DNA from 2 places in the Phyllobacterium sp. CCNWLW183 genome. Region 2 is predicted to be linked to the other one. Evidence: riboswitches for the same ligand, from Rfam matches in the RefSeq annotation. Region 2 holds a riboswitch; the other holds the start of a gene.
What was found. A riboswitch is a leader RNA that binds a small molecule or an ion and turns the genes downstream of it on or off. The one in region 2 is predicted to bind cobalamin.
Positions count from the first base shown of each region.

Region 1: it holds a riboswitch for cobalamin, as region 2 does, so the genes downstream of both, bluB (5,6-dimethylbenzimidazole synthase) here and V9K95_RS03130 (CbtB domain-containing protein) in region 2, are expected to answer to the same signal.

Region 1 covers NZ_JBBCBN010000001.1:840,252-848,080, reverse strand. The annotation lists gene V9K95_RS04005 (CaiB/BaiF CoA transferase family protein) at 1-194, opposite strand, end outside; gene V9K95_RS04000 (alpha/beta fold hydrolase) at 191-1,132, opposite strand; gene ettA (energy-dependent translational throttle protein EttA) at 1,617-3,266, shown strand; gene V9K95_RS03990 (MOSC domain-containing protein) at 3,366-3,974, shown strand; cobalamin riboswitch at 4,001-4,193, shown strand; gene bluB (5,6-dimethylbenzimidazole synthase) at 4,240-4,983, shown strand; gene V9K95_RS03980 (DUF2293 domain-containing protein) at 4,916-5,233, opposite strand; gene V9K95_RS03975 (ArsR/SmtB family transcription factor) at 5,362-6,369, shown strand; gene metF (methylenetetrahydrofolate reductase [NAD(P)H]) at 6,369-7,295, shown strand; gene V9K95_RS03965 (DMT family transporter) at 7,789-7,829, opposite strand, start outside.
Region 2 covers NZ_JBBCBN010000001.1:661,377-669,205, forward strand. The annotation lists gene cobN (cobaltochelatase subunit CobN) at 1-852, opposite strand, end outside; gene cobW (cobalamin biosynthesis protein CobW) at 864-1,916, opposite strand; gene cobU (bifunctional adenosylcobinamide kinase/adenosylcobinamide-phosphate guanylyltransferase) at 1,921-2,445, opposite strand; gene V9K95_RS03125 (CbtA family protein) at 2,445-3,170, opposite strand; gene V9K95_RS03130 (CbtB domain-containing protein) at 3,296-3,475, opposite strand; cobalamin riboswitch at 3,525-3,757, opposite strand; gene V9K95_RS03135 (cobyric acid synthase) at 3,818-5,275, opposite strand; gene V9K95_RS03140 (isobutyryl-CoA dehydrogenase) at 5,384-6,550, shown strand; gene mmsB (3-hydroxyisobutyrate dehydrogenase) at 6,578-7,468, shown strand; gene V9K95_RS03150 (hypothetical protein) at 7,780-7,829, opposite strand, start outside.

The sequences.
Region 1 (7,829 bases), 180 kb from region 2:
TTCTCGCCTTCTGCGCTGGTGATGAAAGGGGGCCCCCAGCCGCGTGTCTCGTCGCCGCCGGAGGGATTTTCCACCTTTATGACATCGGCTCCAAGATCAGCGAGAACCTGTCCGGCCCATGGACCAGCCAGCACTCGGGCTAGTTCAATAACGCGTATGCCTTTAAGCGGGGCTGCCGCTTGCTCAGCAATCATCGGCTTGCCTTTGACGCTGTGCGGATGGCCCAATTGGCAAATTCGCTCATGATGAGTTCACGGTTGATTTCGTTAAGGCCCTCATGGCGCGTATCGGGATATATTTTGGTCGTAACGTCTATAAAGCCGAGCTTGCGCATTCTATGGTCCAGATGATTGACGGAAGTGCCTTGTGCTGTCGCCGGATCTTTGGCACCGCCAACGAGGTTGAAGGGTAGGTTGCGACGCAATTTACTCAACAAGCTATCCTTTGCTCCGGTGAATACCAAATCGAATGTATCACGCCACATGCTCACAGTAGGGCTCCAGCCGCAAAGGGGATCCTTCACGTACAAATCGACCTCAGCAGAATCCCGCGAGAGCCAGTCAAAATCCGTTCGCGGATTGGCTACACTGCGATTCCATTCCTGAAATGTAAGTTTTGGCAGCAGCATGCTTGGGACATCAGAACCTAAAAACATACGTTCAGCCAGCAATAGGCATTGGGCGAACCTTCCCAACATTCCGGCCGAAAAATTTGCGTTCCAGACTGCAGCCGCATCCACTTTTTCTTGATGTTTGAAAACGTAATTAAGCGCGACAAGTCCGCCGAGGGAGTGCCCGAAAATGATCAGGGGTAAATCCGGATAGCGTAGGCGCGCTTCATTGTTGACCGCATCAACATCGCGCAACACGGCGTCCATTCCATCTTTTGCAGCAAAGCGTCCCGCCGGTGCGTCTTGTGCTCTCGTCAGGCCATGCCCCCGATGATCATGTGCATAAATGTGAAAACCATGCTCGCTCAGAAATCCTGCAAAACGTTTGTAACGCAAAGAATGCTCGGCCACGCCGTGATTTATTTGAATGATCCCGCGAACCTGACCCTTTGCGGGCATGTGTCGTATTGCAAGAGCTGCACCAGTACTGGTGGTCAAAACGTCGGTATCATCAAAACTCATGGCAACCTCTTTGCGAGAAGCCCAGTTGAGAGGGTGCCGTAAAATTAGTCAATGTGGAAAACAATCTACAAACTATTCTTAATTTTGGACTATTGTGCTCAATTATTAGTCAGGCGATTTGGTGTGCAATTTTATTTTGCAAAACCCCTTGCAAACCCATTAAACTTGCCGCAGAACTTTAAACCAGAAGCATATGAGTTTCGCGGGCATTGCAATTTTTCGGTGTAATCGCGAATCGGATGATGTTGTCGCAATGACGAAACGTATTTCGTCTAGTTAGTTTACATGGCCGCTACTGGGAGAAGAGGACGCTTCCTGTTGCGGCACCAGAGGGGAAACCGGGTGACGGAAATATCCGCGCCCGGTTTCGCTCGTTTGGCGAAGGTCGAAAATCATGGGCATCCATTGCCACGGCTGAGGCTTTCGCCTACATACGGCGCAAATTCATTCAAAAGAAATCCCGAGCATCGGAGTGACGCGCGTTATGGCACGCCAATTCATCTATCACATGTCCGGCCTGAACAAGGCATATGGAACCAAGAAGGTTCTTGAGAATATCAACTTGTCCTTCTACCCAGACGCCAAGATTGGTATTCTGGGTCCAAATGGCGCCGGTAAGTCTACAGTTCTGAAAATCATGGCTGGTCTGGATAAGGAATATACAGGCGAGGCTTGGTTGGCGGATGGCGCTACCGTTGGCTATCTGGCGCAGGAACCTTATTTGGATCCAGCCAAGGACGTTATGGGCAATGTCATGGATGGCGTTGCCGACAAGAAGGCCATTCTCGATCGCTACAATGAATTGATGATGAATTACTCCGACGAGACCGCCGATGAAGGCGCCAAGTTACAGGATGTCATCGATTCTCAAAACCTCTGGGACCTTGAATCGCAAGTTGAGATGGCGATGGAAGCACTTCGTTGCCCACCCGGCGACAGCGAAGTAACCAATCTTTCCGGTGGTGAGCGCCGCCGTGTTGCTTTGTGCCGCTTGCTCCTGTCACAGCCTGACCTTCTTCTGCTCGACGAACCGACCAACCATTTGGACGCTGAAACGACCGCCTGGCTTGAAAAACATCTGCGCGAATATAAGGGCTCCGTGCTTCTGATTACGCATGATCGCTACTTCCTAGACAATGTGACCGGCTGGATTCTCGAACTCGACCGTGGGCGCGGCATTGCTTATGAAGGCAATTACTCTGCCTATCTTGGTGCCAAGTCCAAGCGCATGCTGCAGGAAGGCCGTGAAGATGACTCCCGTCAGAAAGCTCTCGAGCGCGAACGCGAGTGGATTTCCGCCAGCCCGAAAGCACGTCAGGCAAAATCGAAGGCACGTATCAAGGCCTATGATGCGCTCGTTGATGCCGCTAACGACCAGCGCCCCGGCGATGCCCAGATTCTGATACCGGCGGGTGAACGGCTGGGTCAGGTGGTTATCGAAGCCGAAAATCTCACCAAGTCTTTCGGTGATCGTGTGCTGATCGAAAACCTGACTTTCAAACTGCCACCCGGCGGTATTGTTGGCATTATTGGTCCGAACGGTGCGGGTAAAACCACTCTGTTCAAGATGATTACCGGTCAGGAAAAGCCGGATTCCGGCACTATTCGCGTCGGCGAGACTGTTAACCTCGGATATGTCGATCAGAGTCGCGATCACCTGAAAGCCGACAAGAATGTCTGGGAAGAAATTTCCGGCGGAACTGACATCATCAAGCTTGGCAAGCATGAGATGAACTCCCGCGCTTATGTTTCAGCATTCAACTTCAAGGGTACCGACCAGCAGCAGAAAGTTGGAAATCTTTCTGGTGGTCAGCGTAACCGCGTGCATCTGGCCAAGATGCTTCAGTCCGGTGGCAATGTTTTGCTCCTCGACGAACCGACAAACGATCTAGACACGGAAACCTTGGCAGCACTTGAAGATGCCTTGGAAAAATATGCAGGTTGCGCTGTGATCATCAGCCATGATCGCATGTTCCTTGACCGTCTCGCGACGCATATCCTGGCTTTCGAAGGCGATAGCCATGTCGAATGGTTTGAAGGCAATTTCGAAGATTATGAAAACGACAAGATTCGTCGTCTCGGTCCCGATAGCGTCAATCCAAAGCGTCCAAGCTACAAGCCTCTGACACGCTAAGTATAGATGGGGAACCGCAAGGTTCCCCGTTGTCTTTGCTGGTGTAATCGCCAGATAATTTGCCGCTTTTCTAAAGCAGGGAACTTTTTGGAGCAAATGATGACTGACCTGTTCGGTAATCGTGACGAAATAGTCCCTTCGCGTAAGGTCAGTGGTCGTGTGATCGGGCTATTTGAGGCACTCGACAGGGATTTTGTCACTTCTCCAACAGATTCACTGGAACTGACTTTTGACGGTATTGTCGGTGACTTTCACGCGGGTCAGACGCGTCGCTCTGGCGGACGTGAGCCTTGGTATCCGCGTGGCACCGAGATGCGCAACGAACGCCACCTTTCCATTCTAAGTGCCGACGAGCTTGACGAGATCGCAGCAGGCATGGGCTTGCCTCAGCTGAAAGCTGAATGGATCGGTGGAAACATGGTGATTTCCGGTATTCCATCCCTTTCGATGCTACCACCCAGATCGCTGATGTTTTTTGAAGGTGGCGTGACGTTGAAAGTCGATGGACAGAATGCGCCCTGCAAGATTGCTGGTCGTTCTATTGCTTCGCATGCGGGTACTCCTGACGAAACCACCACTGCATTGGATTTTGTACGCGTGTCCAAGCGCTCGCGGGGTATCGTCGCTTGGGTTGAAAAGCCCGGGATCATACGCGCCGGTGAAAAAGTTGATATTCGTATTCCCGAACAGTGGATTTACAGGGTCTAAGGCTTGCGCCAAGTGCCTTTTCATGGCGAATAGAAAACAGGTCCGGTGCCAGCAATTTAGACGATTGCGGAGAATCGGGAAGCCGGTGAAAATCCGGCACGTGCCCAGCGCTGTAAGGGGAATGACCGTGCATTATGCCACGGTGGCCGAGAGGCCACAGGAAGGCGCACGGTTCAGCTGAACCCAAGTCAGAAGACCGGCCGGACCCCATAGCCCAAGCTGCGCGGACGGCGGCGAGGGCCTCAAGCGTTGTTAGGAGCAAACAATGCACGAAGCTTTTGATAGTCCGGTTCCAGCGGGTGATTTTACTGACGATGAGCGTGCGGCCGTTTATAAGGCGATTTATACCCGGCGAGACGTCCGCGATCAGTTTTTGTCAAAACCGATCGCCTATGATGTTTTGATGCGATTGCTCGATGCGGCGCACCATGCTCCATCTGTAGGCTTCATGCAGCCTTGGAACTTCATCACAATTCGCGATATGGCCCGCAAGAGGCAAGTGCACCGCGCTTTCGCCAAAGCCAACGAGGAAGCCAAGGCCCTGTTTCAAGATGAACGCCGGGCGCTGTATGCCTCTCTCAAATTGGAAGGCATCCTTAAAGCGCCGGTCAATTTATGCATCACCTGCGACCGGACACGCGGTGGAACGGTCGTGCTCGGTCGCACCCACAACCGCCAGATGGATGTCTATAGCACCGTTTGTGCAGTCCAAAATTTGTGGCTTGCTGCCCGTGCTGAAGGTATTGGCGTTGGCTGGGTGAGCATCTATCACGACAATGACATGCGCCAAATATTAGGTATTCCGGATCACGTTGAGATTGTTGCCTATCTATGCCTGGGCTATGTCGACGAGCTTTTTGATGCACCGGAGCTGGAAAAAAAGGGCTGGCGCAAAAGAATCCAATTACAGGACCTTATTTTTGAAGAAGGCTGGGGCCAGCTCAGCTCAGATCTTCCTCATCCGGATCCAGAAGACGTGTCGCCCGCCATTCCGTCAGTTTGCGATTAATCGCATCAAGCACGAAGAAACGAGCGGACTCTTTGTCATAGCCTTCGTCGCGCAGCGCATCATAGTCTGTATGTTGATGCCGCACATGGGCAATAGCGGCCAACCATACGGCAATCGGCGGCGGCAAGGTCTTCATATGGGGCGCACCTGCGGCCGCGCGTATTGGTTCCGAATCGGAGTAGGGAACGGCGGGTAAAAGCAAGGTCAGCGCTTTGTTGATTGAACGCTGACGGTTCGTTCCTGCACTCATTGATGTCTTTCTAATTTGATTCTGGCGCCTATTTCAGACGCGGCAGAAATTGTCGTCAATGGCAAAAACCTCTTGCCAATCGTCGCCTCATGACATAAACATATCTTTATGTCTTTTGAGGATTGGTTATGGACCGGCACAATCTTAATCTCGACCTGATGGTTGATACGTTGAAAGCGGCAGCTGAGCCTAGTCGGCTACGCATTCTTGCTTTGTTGTCGCGTGGTGATCTAACCGTTTCCGACCTCACATCCATTTTAGGACAATCTCAGCCGCGAGTGTCACGACATCTGAAATTGCTCTTTGAAGCAAGTCTTATCAACCGCTATCAGGAAGGCTCCTGGGCCTATTTCCGTTTGGCGGAATCATTGATTGTGGGAGATATTGCCCGTTCCCTGCTAGATCGCCTGGATTGTTCTGATCCCCTGCTGGAGCGTGACCTTGAACGTCTTTCCTCTGTGAAGCTTCAGCGCCGTGAACGTGCGGCTGCCTATTTTAGCGCGAATGCTTCAAGCTGGGATGCTATCCGCTCGTTGCATGTTCCAGACGGCGCTGTGGAAGAGGCCCTTACCAAGATCATAGGTGCAAGACCGTTTCAAGCGATGCTCGACGTCGGTACGGGTACCGGGCGCCTGCTTGAGCTCTTTGCTCCGCTCTACTTGCGCGGTGTCGGTATCGATATCAATCGCGACATGTTGACGATTGCCCGGTCAAATCTTGAGAAGTCCGGCATTGCCAACGCGCAAGTCCGTCAAGGTGACGTCTATTCCTTGCCGGTAGACAGAGAGTCTTTCGATCTGGTGACAATCCATCAGGTCTTGCACTTCCTTGATAATCCGGCCGAGGCCATTCGTGAAGCTGCGCGTGCCTTGCGTCCTTCCGGCCGAATGTTGATCGTCGATTTTGCTCCACACGAACTTGAATTTCTACGCGACAGACATGCCCATTTGCGCCTCGGTTTTCATGACGGACAGATTAAAGACTGGCTGACGGAAGCCGGACTGACGCTGGAACAGAGCATGGAATTACAACCAAAAGATAAAGACAAACTGACTGTTAAATTGTGGCTGGCACGCGACCCACGCTTGCTAATTGCCGATCCTGTTTCAACCTCCCGCGTTACGGAGAGTGTCTAATGAGTTTTTTCCGCCAATCCCGCCGTGCCGATCTTGGTAGCAATATCAAGGTTTCATTCGAGTTCTTCCCGCCAAAGACCGAGGTGATGGAAGAGCGTCTCTGGGAGACTGTAACGCGTCTGGCTCCGCTTAATCCCGAATTTGTCTCTGTGACATATGGGGCAGGTGGCTCCACTCGTGAACGCACAGCCCGCACGATCAAGCGCATCTTAACCGAAACCGATGTGAATGCAGCGGCACATTTGACCTGTGTTGATGCCACGAAGGAAGAGGTGGACACGGTAATCCGCGAATTTGCCGCCATGGGTGTCAATCGCTTTGTCGCCTTGCGCGGCGATCCGGCAAGCGGCGTAGGTGCTCATTACAAACCGACACCGGGTGGGTATGAAAACGGTGCCGAACTTGTCGCTGGATTGAAAGCTTTCGCTGACTTCGATATTTCGGTGTCTGCATATCCCGAAAAGCATCCCGAGAGCCCGGATTTTGCTACCGACATCGATATGTTGAAGCGCAAGGTCGATAATGGCGCGACGCGTGCCATCACGCAGTTCTTTTTCGAGAACGACCAATATGAGCGCTATGTTGAAAAGGTGCGTCGTGCCGGAATCTATATTCCGATTTTGCCTGGCATACTTCCAATCCATAATTTCACCCAGGTTACCAATTTTTGCTCCAAAGCTGGTACTCACATACCTACATGGCTGGCAGAGCGGTTTGATGGATTGCAGAATGACGAGCAGACTCATGCTCTGGTAGCTTCAGCCGTCGCAGCGGAACAGGTTCTTGATCTGGTCGAACGTGGCGTGCAGGATTTCCATTTTTATACGATGAACAGGGCTGATCTCGCCTTTGCGATCTGCCATCTCATCGGTATTCGTCCGGAAGCTGTAGCACTCCAATCCAATCTGGCCGGTGCAGCAGCTTGATAACAGCTTGTAAAAGTGAAACGGCCCGGTTGCTATAACCGGGCCGTTTCTTTTGTTTCACTCACTTAACGGTCAGAGACCATATCCGTAGCGCTCATATTTCAATTCAAGGTATCAGTCCTACGACCATTGCACCAATAAATGCGAACGCTGCACAGATCATAAGGACATTCATCGATCGAGTTAGTCCCATCGCTTGTCTCCTGCAGTTAACCCCCATAACATAGCGCAAATTCGCCACAGAAAAAGCCCAAATATTACCGAACGATGACAAAGAGTGTAGAAATTTTTTCTACAGCAACGATAAGTTTTTGAAACTAAACGTATTTAAACGTTTGAAAATGTCGAAAAAATCGAAAAAATTCTTTGCTGGCGGTAAAATTTTGCAGTGCGATAAAATTATCGCAGTTCTCGTTAGCGTGTTGCTTTGCCACATTTCGAACAGGATTAAGCCTTGGAGTTTCGGGCTAACTACAGAAATTTTATGACAATTCTATCTATTCGGCTTTCTGGAAAGCGCTAGAATACGGCCAT
Region 2 (7,829 bases):
GTCATGCTCAAGCACGGTGGGCTTACGCGACGCGCCGGGCACCGAAACCGCAAATCCAGTTGCATTCAGGACCACTGCTGGCGCGGCTTCATTAAAAATACCTGTCAGTGTTGCAACTGAGACTGGATCTTTCAGGCTGGAAACGAAAACCGGCAAGGGGTTAAGGCCCTTTGCCTTCAGCGCACTAACCAGTGCTTCCACGGGTTGCATTTGTCCGCTTTGCACCAGTGCCCTGTAAAAGCAGATAGCAACAATTGGAGCATCCGCCACCCAGTGTTTGCGCAATTCGGTTAGCGATGGAGCCGAGCTCCCCGGCCACCAAAGGCCCGCCTTTAATAATGGTGCAGCCTCTTGCGGCTTGTCACCACCATGGATCATGGCCGCACAATAGTCGAGGAAGTATTGCGCGTTCTGCGCTCCACCTTCCAGCAAGTAATGCCAAAGAGCGTCGCGATCCTGACGCGTAACCGTCGAAAACCGGTCCAGACCCGGGTCGGGCTTGTCATCACCCGGCAGAACCGCCAAATGAACCTTATGATTTACAGCGCAGGCGTGGAGCGCTTCCAACCCGTAAGGCCAATAGCTTTCGCCGCCGATAATCCTGACAACGATAAGTTTGGAATATTGGGCTGTCCGCTCGATATAGGCATCGACGGACATGGGATGCGCAAGCGCCATCATATTTGCCAAGCGTAACGACAAGCCATTACCAGCTTGCCGTTGGGCCATACCAAGGCTCGCAAGTTCTGTATCGGCAGCAGAAAGAAACAGCACATCTCCCGGTGTCTGGCCGAGATCAATTGCCTCGGTGCCTTCAGCAATCGTTCCTTTTTGAGCCAGCAGAAGATGCATTCAATTTCCGATCAAGCTGCAGCAGCATTAACAGCTGATGTAATGGCTGCTGAATCAATATCGTGCAGGCCAATAACAACGAGCCTTGTCTGGCGTTCTTCGCCCGGATTCCAGCTACGATCAAAATAATGCTCGATGCGTGATCCGACGGCTTGAATGACCAGGCGCATAGGCTTGCCGGGTACATCAACGAAACCTTTGAGCCGCAGGACATCATGATCGACGATCACATGCTTCAACTTCTCAACAAATGATTTGGGCTCTGCAACCGGCCCAAGCCCAACGACAAAGCTTTCAAATTCATCGTGATCGTGCTCTTCGCCTGCCTCATGTTCCATCTCGTGATGGGACTTGCGGTTCGCAATATCCTCTTCGGTGCCAATACCAAGTCCAAGTAGGAGTTGATTGCTAAGCTTGCCAAAGCTAGCCGAAACCATGTTAAGTGAACGCGATGAGCGGCTCTGCACGTCACTCTTGACCCCGGCAAGTTGAGCTTCGTCAATAAGATCGGTCTTATTCAGAACAATAAGATCGGCGGCGCGAATTTGATCCTCGAACAGCTCTTCCAGCGGGCTGTCGTGATCAAGTGACTCGTCCTGCTCGCGCTGAGCATCAACCTTATCGTGATCATCTGCAAAACGGCCTTCCGACACGGCGGCAGCATCAATAACGGTAACAACGCCATCAACGGTTACCTGTGTCTTGATTTCCGGCCAGTTAAAAGCGGCAACCAGCGGCTGTGGAAGAGCAAGACCGGACGTTTCAATGACAATGTGATCAAAGCGATCAGGTCGATCCAGAAGCTTGGTCATGGTGGGAATGAAATCATCGGCCACGGTGCAGCAAATGCAGCCATTGTTAAGTTCGATCATATCTTCGTCGCGGCACGCTTCGATACCGCAGCCTTTGAGCAAATTCCCGTCAACGCCAAGATCACCAAATTCGTTGATGATCAGCGCGATGCGCTTGCCATTGGCATTTTCGAGCAGATTTCGGATCATTGTAGTCTTGCCCGAACCGAGAAAGCCAGTGATGACCGTTGCCGGAATCTTGTGACCCTGCATTTTGTTATCCCTTCATTTTGAGCGGCAGCCCTGCTGCCACGAAATAGACTTTTGCCGCAGCGGCAGCCACGGCTTGATGCAATCGGCCTGCGTGATCACGAAACTCACGTGCCATGCGGTTTTCCGGTACTATTCCAAGACCAACCTCATTGGAAACCAGAACAATGGCACCGGCGAGATGGCTCAGTGTGTTTGTCAGACGTGTTATTTCGGCGTCGATATCACGTTCGGCCATCATTAAATTGGTCAGCCACAGTGTAAGGCAATCGACCAGGATTGCCTTTTCGACACCAGCAAGACTTTCCAGTTTTCCGGCCAGATCAATTGGTTCTTCAACTGTAATCCATCGGGATCCGCGCCGCGCTCTATGATGCCCAATTCGCTCGGACATTTCATCATCCCACGCTCTGCCGGTGGCAAGATAAATAGCATCCCACCCGGATGATTCGATCAGACCTTCGGCAAAGGACGATTTGCCGGAACGCGCGCCTCCAAGAATAAGGGTAATTTCGCGTTCCAGCGGTTGCATTACTGCTCAAGCTCCGATGAAGCATAATTCTGAATTGCCCAGCCCAGTGCAGTACCAAGTACAACCCAGAAGAAGAGATTGGTTGCCAGTGCTGAGACGGCGAACTCTGAGGCAAGTGTCGGAGGCACCGCTGATGTCAGATCTTCTGCTTCCGGTGCGCCATAAATATGGGGAGCGACAATCAATACAACACCAAGAAGCTTAGCCCAAATCTGCTCACGCAGTACGATCAGATAGACGCCGCCCGCCGTCAGAATGACAGTTATCAGCCACCAGGTCTGCCGCATGGCCAGATCGGCTGCAGGCATAGCAGGCAATTCAGGGGCAAGGCTGAACGCCGGTGCAAAATTGAAGATGAAAAATCCTGCAAGCCCCCAATAGATTCCGTTCTGAAGGGTAATGCGACGACCGAGGAAAAGCGCCGCAGCACCAGTGATCAACGCAAAGCCTGCTCCAGCCACCAGATTGATCAACAACGTATTACCGAGACGTCCAAATGGCAGTTCGGGACCCGCCTCTTCCGCATGTTCGTGCGGAGTAACCGCCGCAGGTGCAGATTCGCTCGCAGAGGCAGGCGTATCATGGGAATGACCTCCGCCACCCGCACTTTCATACTCTTCCGCATGCAATATGAGCGGTACATTTTTTACATACATGGCCGGTGTTAGAATTATTCCGGCAAACAGACCGGCTATGATTGTAGCCAGCAAATATTTGACCAACATGGAGTCGACTCCCCAATTCCAAAAGCGAGACGCCGGGCACCTGCAAAGGCCCCGGACCAAACAAACCATCATTATTTCAATGCTTAAGGGTCGATAGCTGAATCAGCATTTCAGCTTTCAAAGACTCAATGGCAAGGAAATCCATATGAATGGCGGGTGTCGTGTGCTGTGTCATGCAGCGTTTCAGAATGTGAAAGACCGACGCCATAAATAATGAACACGCCGAGAAGCAATGACACAACAGCCGTCGTCAGACGCGATGCGAGTGGGAGAGAAATCGTATTAGAAGTACGAACAGTAGCCATAACAACCTCCGTGCAGGGCCAGAAGGGAAAATCCCCCTCGGTTTTGGGCACTATTACCCTGTGATTGGCAGGTCTCCTGGCTCGCGGGTCGCAAGATAAATGCCGCCTTCCCGGTTTCCCAGTGACTGCCGTCCGCTTTCGCGTTCAGCATGGCATATACCCTAACCGCTCTACAGTCGCGGGGTCGGCTGCGGTGGGGTCGCCCTAATGGGTACGACCGTCGCATTCCCTTTTGATCCCTGGCCTTTGGCCAATGCGGGAACCAATCATCTGCTGAACGTTATTCACCAAGCGCTCTAAAAGTCAAACGAATCTGCGACACCTTGATCGCTGCCTACGCCGTCAGACACGTTTAAGCGCAAACAATGCCTCGATATCCAGAACTGACTCCAATTGCGCTGCAATGGAGTCGAGCGCCGCATCTACACCAGCGTGATAATCGAGAACGCCAGCAGATATTCCCATGGACTTTAAAAGTGCTGCCCGGAATGCGTCCGCGTTGAAAAGCCCGTGCATATAGGTACCGAATACTTTGCCGTCAGCGGATATTGCACCATCCGCTATGCCATCAATATTCACGGCTGGCCGGATGCAATCGGGGCCAGTCGTTCGACCAAGGTGAATCTCATAGCCCTTCAACGGTATGTCAAACTGCAATGAATGGGCTTGGACATTGCGCACGGTCTTCTCCGGCTCCATAACTGTATCAATATCGAGATAACCAAGACCTCTAATTTCCCTGATATTTCCTTCAATCCCTTGGGGGTCAGATACTGTTTTACCCAGCATCTGGAAGCCGCCACAAATGCCGATAATATGACCACCTCTGCGCCTGTGCAGATCAAGATCGCGGTCCCAGCCATTTTCACGGAACCGTTGAAGGTCACCAATGGTGGATTTGGAGCCCGGAATAATGACCAAACCTGCATCTGCAGGGATTCGCTCGCCACTTTTGATCATGACGACCTCGACTTGCGGTTCAGCTATCAGCGGATCGAAATCATCAAAATTGGCAATGCGATCAAGCACTGGAACGGCAATTTTCAACGCCCGCCCATCACCTTTGACCAGCCGTTCCAATACAACCGAGTCTTCCGCCGGAAGACGGGAGGCATCTTTCAACCAAGGGACAACCCCGAAGGACGGCCAGCCCGTAAATTGTGTGATAGATTTCAAACCGTCATCGAAAAGCGAAATGTCGCCGCGAAACTTGTTGATCAGATAACCGGAAATCATATCCCGATCTTCAGGAGAAAGAATTGCGTGCGTGCCGACAATCGACGCTATCACCCCGCCTCGATCAATATCGCCAACCAGAACCACAGGCACATTGGCTTTGACGGCAAAGCCCATATTGGCGATGTCCCCTGATCGCAGATTGATTTCTGCGGGCGATCCAGCTCCTTCAACGATGACTATGTCCGCATCGGCACGAACGATATCCCACGACTCCATAACCGCATTCAGCAATCCCGCCTTGTATTGCTGATAATCCCTGCCCTTCGCCTGTCCCCAAACTTTACCCTGGACAATGATTTGGCTGCCCGTTTCTGACTGAGGCTTCAGCAATACCGGATTCATGTGAACGGACGAGGGCACGCCACAAGCCAGCGCTTGCAACCATTGCGCCCGGCCAATCTCACCACCATCATCGCTAACAGCAGCATTGTTCGACATGTTTTGCGGCTTGAATGGAAAAACCCTCAAACCGCGATTGCGCGCCAGACGGCACAATCCCGCCACCAAAACGGATTTGCCAACGTCAGAGCCAGTTCCTTGCAACATGATTGCGTGTGTCATGGGCTTTGAGTAGCGGATATGTCTTTCTCTTCCTAGTCCCATGCAAGCCGTTGCGCGCTTACGCGCATCCGATAGAGTGAGCGGCAGCAATATTCGGGAGGAACTATAATGGACGCAGTCGTTGATGCGGCGGCCGGTCAATTTGAACTCAATGATGATCAACTGGCAATTCAGGATATGGCACGCGCTTTTGCGGCTGATCGGGTAGCACCGAAGGCACTCGCTTGGGACCGCGACAAGCATTTTCCCGCCGATGTCATTCGCGAGACAGGTCCGCTGGGCATGGGTGGCATTTATGTGCGCGAGGATGTTGGCGGATCGGGTTTGAAACGGCTTGACGCCGTGCTGATATTTGAAGCTCTTTCAATGGCCTGCCCTGCCTTCTCAGCATTTATATCAATTCACAATATGTCGACATGGATGATCGACCTGTTCGGAACACAAGCTCAACGACAAGAATTTGTGCCCAAATTGACGTCTATGGAGTGGCTGGGCAGCTATTGCCTGACGGAACCGAACTCCGGTTCCGATGCGGCGGCGTTGAAAACTACAGCTGTTCTGGATGGTGATCATTACGTTTTAAATGGTGCTAAACAATTCATATCCGGTGCAGGCGATAGCGATATTTATGTCACCATGGTGCGCACCGGCGAATCCGGACCAAAGGGCATTTCCGCACTGATCATTCCCAAGGATGCTCCGGGCCTGTCATTTGGCGCAAATGAATTCAAGATGGGTTGGAATGCCCAGTCCACCCGCACAGTTTTATTCGATAATTGCCGGGTTCCTGTAGCAAATCGGCTGGGTGCTGAAGGTGATGGATTTAAAATTGCCATGGGAGGGCTTGATGGTGGCCGTCTGAATATCGCGGCATGCTCCTTGGGTGGAGCTCAATCGGCACTCGACAAAGCGGTTGCTTATGCTTCCGAGCGCAAAGCATTCGGTAAGGCCATCAATCAATTTCAGGCATTGCAGTTCAAGCTTGCTGACATGGAGACGGATCTTTCAGCCGCGCGAATGCTGCTCTACACAGCTGCCTCAAAACTCGATGCGAAGGCCCATGACGCGTCCAAGTGGTCAGCCATGGCAAAGCGTTTTGTAACCGATAAAGGCTTTGATATCGCCAATGACGCGCTTCAAATCCATGGTGGCTACGGCTATTTGCATGATTACGGCGTTGAAAAAATCGTTCGTGACCTGCGCGTCCATCAGATATTGGAAGGCACCAATGAGATTATGCGGGTGATCATCGCGCGGCATATGATCAAAAACTAAAACAAGATATTCAGGGAGAGTGCTGCGATGACAATAATCGCCTTTATCGGCCTAGGACATATGGGCAACCCCATGGCCGCCAATCTGGTCAAAGCTGGACATACAGTTCTCGGTTTTGATCTTTTGCCAGACAATTTGGCTGTTGCCACGGCCAACGGCGTGACAGTAGCCTCAAGCGCAGAGTTCGCTGTTGCTGATGCAGATGTGGTCATCACCATGCTGCCAGCCGGGAAACACGTTCTCTCAGTCTACGAATCCGTGACAAAAGCAGCAAAACAGAATGCGCTGTTTATCGATTCATCGACGATTGACGTCGATTCTGCGCGCAAAGCACATGAGATCGCCCACAAGAATGGGCTGCTTTCCGTTGACGCGCCTGTTTCCGGCGGTATCGGCGGCGCGGCGGCTGGCACTTTGACTTTTATGGTTGGAGGTAGTGCCGAAGCATTTTCCAAAGCCGAGTCAGTCTTGAAACACATGGGCGCAAAAATTGTCCATTGCGGTGATGCCGGGAACGGTCAAGCGGCAAAAATCTGTAACAACATGATCCTCGGCATTTCCATGATCGGCGTTAGCGAGGCTTTCACATTGGCGGAAAAGCTGGGACTTTCCCATCAGGCGCTTTTCGATGTCGCCTCCACCTCCTCCGGTCAATGCTGGTCGCTAACGACCTACTGTCCCGTTCCAGGGCCGGTTGCCACATCCCCCGCCAATAATGATTACAAACCGGGATTTGCCGCTGCGCTGATGCTAAAGGATTTGAAGCTTGCACAGGACGCTGCGAAAAGTGTAGGCGCTGCGACACCACTTGGCTCGCATGCTGAAGCCATCTATGCGGAATTTGGTGCCGCGGGAAATGAAGGCTCGGACTTTTCAGCCATCATCAATCATCTTCGCACAACTCAGCGCAAAGATTGACCTCACATATGCGGAAATTCGCAAAATTTAGGTTTAATTAAGTTCTCGATAACCTCGCGGTAAGGATGTCCGGTTAAAACTTTAGGGGTGAGTAGATCAAGACCCTGCTCACCGCTCCGGATCAGGTATTGCGTACCGGGGTTGGATCTCCTGCCGAATTTATCAATCGACAGATACCACATCTATTTTGGCAAAAACCGCGCTGCTTTGTAATGAGCAGAGCGGTTTTTTGTTATTCGCACCAAAGTCTTATTCGAATGACAAAAAGCCGTCACCTGGCGAGGCAACGGCTTCATGCAAGCCAATGACAATTAGCCTGCCGAACGTGTCCAGATGAATGACAGAGCTGACACAACGCCGC